Regions from separate parts of the Arthrobacter zhaoxinii genome, predicted to be linked through region 1. Evidence: riboswitches for the same ligand, from Rfam matches in the RefSeq annotation. Region 1 holds a riboswitch; the other holds the start of a gene.
The links. Region 1 has a riboswitch for cyclic di-AMP ahead of N2K95_RS07975 (LysM peptidoglycan-binding domain-containing protein). Riboswitches for the same ligand answer to the same signal wherever they lie in the genome.
Positions count from the first base shown of each region.

Region 1 (2,444 bases):
ACTCGTACTCGCCGCACCGAAGGCCATGCCGTGCAGTATCCGCACGGCCAGCAGCAGAGCCAGGTTCGAGGCCGGAATGTAGAGCAGCGAAGCGGCCACGAAGACCGCGAGGCTGATCACCAGCAGGCGTCGGCGTCCTACGAAGTCCAGGAACTTACCCGCAAACACGCGCGCCGCGAGGGCGCCGAGGACGAAGGACCCGGAGGCGAATCCGGCCGCGCCGTCCGAGGCGGCGAACTCCTGCACCGCGTAAAGCGCCATGGTGGTCATCAACAGATAAAACACCAGTGAAATAAAGAGATTGGTGATGATCGCCAGCACAAATCCCCTGGTCCATAATTTCGAACCGCTGCCAGCCACTGCTCACTCCTGTTTGTCGACATCTGCCGCCCCATATTGAAAGGCTGCCTAACAATTCTACGCGCAGCCGGACGCGGCTAGGGCGCGCAAAGCAGCGCCGCTTTTCGTGATCCCGGGCACATTCCTTTTCGTGATGATGCTGCTGGGGTGCATGGGAACCCAGGCGCCACTTCCGTAACCGCGCCTGTTTTTTCGGCCCCGAACAGCGGAGGGGAAGCCCCCGGAGTGCTGTTCCCTGGTGCCCCTGTTACCCACGGGATTACAGGGATTTCACCTGCACATTGTCCGAAGTTGGGATGGGCCGGCGAACCTTGTTAAAATCGAGTTGAATGTTGTGCGAAGTGGCAGGTGACGGGCAAATCGAGTAGCATACCGCGCCCCCGATCACACGCCCAAGAGAAGCAGATCACATAATGGTTATCCAACCGTAACTATCCAGTACGGTTATACCCATGCCGCTTTCTGATGCGGCTCCCCCGGGCTTGTTACCTAGCTCTGCCGCTGGTCCCGGGGTCCACAGATCGCACAACCACGGCAGAGGCGGGGGAACCATTTACGGGTTCCTTGAATCCTTGGGGTTAAGCCGACCGGTTTCCACCGGCGGCCGGGTGTCTCCCATCCGAATCCGACAGCTCACCTCGCAGGTATCGGGAGAGGTTATTACATGACTTTCAACAAGACTCGTGGACGCCACCGCGCCGAGAACATCGACGCCCGCACCACCATCGCACAGGCCGTTGCAGGCCGCGGCCGCACCATCGGAAGCACCGCTGCTGTAGTAGTGGCCGGTTCCGGCCTCATGCTCGGCATGGCTGCTCCGGCCTCCGCCGGTGTTGTCGCCAACGACAACTACACCCCTGCACAGGCTGTTGCTCCGGTTGCCCCGGCCGCTCCCGTTGCTGCCGCTCCGGCCGCTGCCCCCGCAGCTGCTGCCGCCACCCACACCGTGGTCTCCGGTGACACCCTGGGCCAGATCTCCGCCGCTTACGGCGTCGGCCTGGACACCCTGCTGTCCCTGAACGGCCTGTCCCTGGCCTCAGTGATCTACCCCGGTGATGTCATCACCGTTGCCGGCGAGGCCGCTCCGGCGATTGCCGCTGCACCCGCTGCGTCCTACGCACCGGTTGCCGCACCGGCCGCCGCAGCCGCACCGGCTGAGGCCGCCAACCTCGGCGTCGTCACCACGCAGGGAACGTCATTCTCCGCTCCCGCTGCCTCCGGCACCAACGCCATCATGCTGGCTTCGGCTCAGTCGCAGCTGGGCGCAGCCCAGGACTGCACCGTGCTGGTTGAGGTTGCCCTGCGCGCCGCAGGCCACAACGTGGGAGACCTCGGTCCCGCACAGCTGGCCGCCTACGGCACCCAGGTCTCCACCCCGGAGCCCGGTGACATGGTCTTCTACGCCGACGGCGGCATGGGCCTGGCCCACATTGCCATCTACGTAGGCAACGGCGAAGCCATCCACAGCGGCTGGAACGGCAACCAGACGGTTGTCCAGTCCGTCAACGTCGGCTCCGGCCCCGTGTTCTACCGCGCATAAGGCTTCCTAGCCCCAACGTGCAAAGATGAGCGCCCGCCCCCGTTAGGGGCCGGGCGCTCATTGCGTTAACGGGCAGGCCCTGCACCGGCAGAGTCAGGGCACAAACCGGTACCCCATGCCGTGTTCGGTCAGCAGGTGCGCCGGAGCAGCCGGGTCACTCTCCAGTTTCCGCCGCAGCTGCCCGATGTACAGGCGCAGGTAGCCGGAGTCCGTGGTGCCCGGACCCCAGACATTGGTCAACAGCGTCTGCTGGGTGATCAGCATCCCCGGATGGGCGAGCAGCTCCGCCAGGAACCGCCACTCGGTGGGGGTGAGGCGGATGTCCGAGCCGTCGTCGAGCCGGGCGATCCGCCGCGCCGCCAGATCCACCCGCACCGCCCCGAAAGTGATTTCGCTGGGCCCCGCCGTGGACGGGGACCGGCGCGACAACGCACGGATCCGGGCCAGCAGTTCTTCGGTGGAGAAGGGCTTCGTGACGTAGTCGTCCGCTCCGAGGTCCAGTGCCCGGACCTTGTCCGCCGGATCGATCCGACCGGACACCACC
Region 1 covers NZ_CP104275.1:1,700,888-1,703,331, reverse strand. The annotation lists gene N2K95_RS07980 (MFS transporter) at 1-360, opposite strand, end outside; cyclic di-AMP (ydaO/yuaA leader) riboswitch at 873-1,021, shown strand; gene N2K95_RS07975 (LysM peptidoglycan-binding domain-containing protein) at 1,025-1,900, shown strand; gene N2K95_RS07970 (response regulator) at 1,994-2,444, opposite strand, start outside.

Region 2 (2,444 bases), 1.1 Mb from region 1:
CCGGCGTTGCTGCTGACTGCCTTGGAAAGTGCAGCGATCGGGTTGGTCTGTACGGTGGCAGCACGACGGCGGCCATGAGTAATTGATGACACAGGTTTGCCTCTCCCAATTGCCTACGAGGTGAGCTGTCGGATTCGGATGGGAGTCACCCGGTTGCCCGGCCTAATGGCCTTTTGCAACTTAACCCCAAGGGTTTCTTTCGAAACCCGAAATTGGTTCCCCCGCCTCTGCCATGCGATTCTGCGAACGGACTTCAAACAGTGGCAGAGCTAGGCGATCTGTTCGAAGGTGCCCCATCGTTGGCGAATCAGGCACGAGTGTGAGCGTACAGCAACATTTGAGGTATGTCACGTTCCGGTCACGAAATGATATTCAACCGGTTACGGTGCATTCATTTGGTGCGGTTACAACCAATTCAACGGGTCGACAACTTCACCGTTAACCATGACCTCGAAATGCAGATGGCAGCCGGTTGAAGATCCGGTGGTGCCGCTTGCTCCCACCAGGAATCCCCGGTCGATTTCGGTGCCCACAGTGACGGCAATGTTGGAAAGGTGGTTGTACGTTGTCTGGACCCCGTTGCCGTGATCTACCACTACGCGGTTTCCACCCCCGTACGGGTGCCAGCCGGCAAAGACCACGGTGCCGGATGCCGCAGCATTGACGGCGGTCCCGCAGGTGGCGGCGAAGTCCTGGCCGTTATGCATCTCGCCGGCCTCCCCGGTGATGGGGCTGGTCCGGTGGCCGAACCCGGAGGTCTGCACCAGCGCGGAGTCCAGGGGTGTGGAGAGCGTGCCTTTGGCAGCAGCGGGAACCGCATGAGACCCTGCAGCGACCGAAATGGACGCCAGTTTGGCATCCGGGTCATATTTGCTGCTCACGCTGGTCCGCTCGAATCCGATGGCGGCGTTGGGGTCAGCGGAGACGGGTGCGTCAACGGCTACCGGCTCGAGCGTGACCGGAGGATTGTCTGCTGCCGCATGCGTCGGCATGGCAGCTGTAAGGATCAGTCCCGATGTTGCAGCGGTAATGGCCACCTTCTGGGCGGCACCGCCAACAGATACGGTTTTGGTTTCGGCACGCCGGCGGCCTGATGTTGAGGCGTTTCGCGGGCGCATTGGCGCAGTGTGAGCGGGCGCGCGGCGCCGGCCCGAAGCAGCATGCTTCGACAAGTGTTTCCCTCTCATGGATCGCCTGCGAAGTTAGCTGTCGGATTCGAGTAGAGAAACTCGGCCTCCGGAAATGCGGGGCATCAACTGCAGCTATGCAGACAATTGCCGCGGACCTCCGGAAGGCTTCACCCCAAGGCAGTCGTACTGCCGGAAATGGGTCCTCCGCCCCTGCCTGGACGAGTGTAGTGCTCCGGTCCGCTGGCAGGGCTCGGCGGACGGACCGGATAACGATGGTGTTTCAGCGTCGGAACTCACTATAGGGTAAATGTCACAAAAGTAACCATTCCGTTACCCGATTGTGGAAACAAAAACATGAGAAGCCACTTCAGCGGGCAATTCCAGGGCTCCTTCGATCCCCGGAACGCGCACGGAGATGTAGCCGCCCACTACTTCGGCGGTGATCTGCGCGCCTGGCCGCAGCCCGGCTTCGTCCAGCTGGGACAGCAGTTCGGGCTCAACCTGGATGGGCTCGGCCAGCCGGACCAGCCTTAGCTTCGTCCCCGGTCCGGTGGCCGCGACAGTGGACACCAGATCGACGACGCCGTCGGGAGAGACCTCCGCGGCCACACCGCCGATTCCTTCGAGTCCGGGAATGGGATTGCCGTACGGAGATTCCGTGGGGTGGCCGAGCAGCTCATACAGCCGCCGTTCCACCCGCTCGCTCATGACGTGTTCCCAGCGGCACGCTTCGTCGTGCACATAGGCCCAGTCGAGTCCGATCACATCCGAGAGGAGCCGTTCGGCGAGTCGGTGCTTGCGCATCACCTCGGTGGCCCGGCGCCGGCCCAGTTCCGTCAGTTCCAGCCGGCGGGTGCCGGCGACCACCACAAGTCCGTCGCGTTCCATCCGCCCGATGGTCTGGGACACAGTGGGACCGGAGTGGCGCAGCCGTTCGGCAATCCGCGCACGGAGGGCAACAATGTTCTCTTCTTCCAGTTCCAGGATGGTCCTGAGATACATCTCAGTGGTGTCAATGAGATCCGTCATGACGGGCCGCTCCTAGTTAGGGAGAAAGAAGGACAGCGCACCGCTGACCGGGGATACGCCAACACGTTAGCCTATTGGCCGGACCGCCCGATAATTGCGCGGCGCCCTTCACAGGAACTGGTGGTGCGGGTCATATATCGCCGGGGTCCAGGGCTGTGCGGCAGAATGGAAGTGCATATCCGCCACCTTCGAAACACGCTTGGAGTGTTACCTCATGGGCGATACAGCCACACTGAAAATTCCCGCCGGGATCCTCCCGAAGGACGGCCGTTTCGGTGCCGGTCC
Region 2 covers NZ_CP104275.1:607,405-609,848, reverse strand. The annotation lists gene N2K95_RS02880 (C40 family peptidase) at 1-92, opposite strand, end outside; cyclic di-AMP (ydaO/yuaA leader) riboswitch at 96-255, opposite strand; gene N2K95_RS02875 (M23 family metallopeptidase) at 405-1,118, opposite strand; cyclic di-AMP (ydaO/yuaA leader) riboswitch at 1,176-1,370, opposite strand; gene N2K95_RS02870 (metal-dependent transcriptional regulator) at 1,461-2,159, opposite strand; gene serC (phosphoserine transaminase) at 2,374-2,444, shown strand, end outside.
Region 2: it holds a riboswitch for cyclic di-AMP, as region 1 does, so the genes downstream of both, N2K95_RS02875 (M23 family metallopeptidase) here and N2K95_RS07975 (LysM peptidoglycan-binding domain-containing protein) in region 1, are expected to answer to the same signal.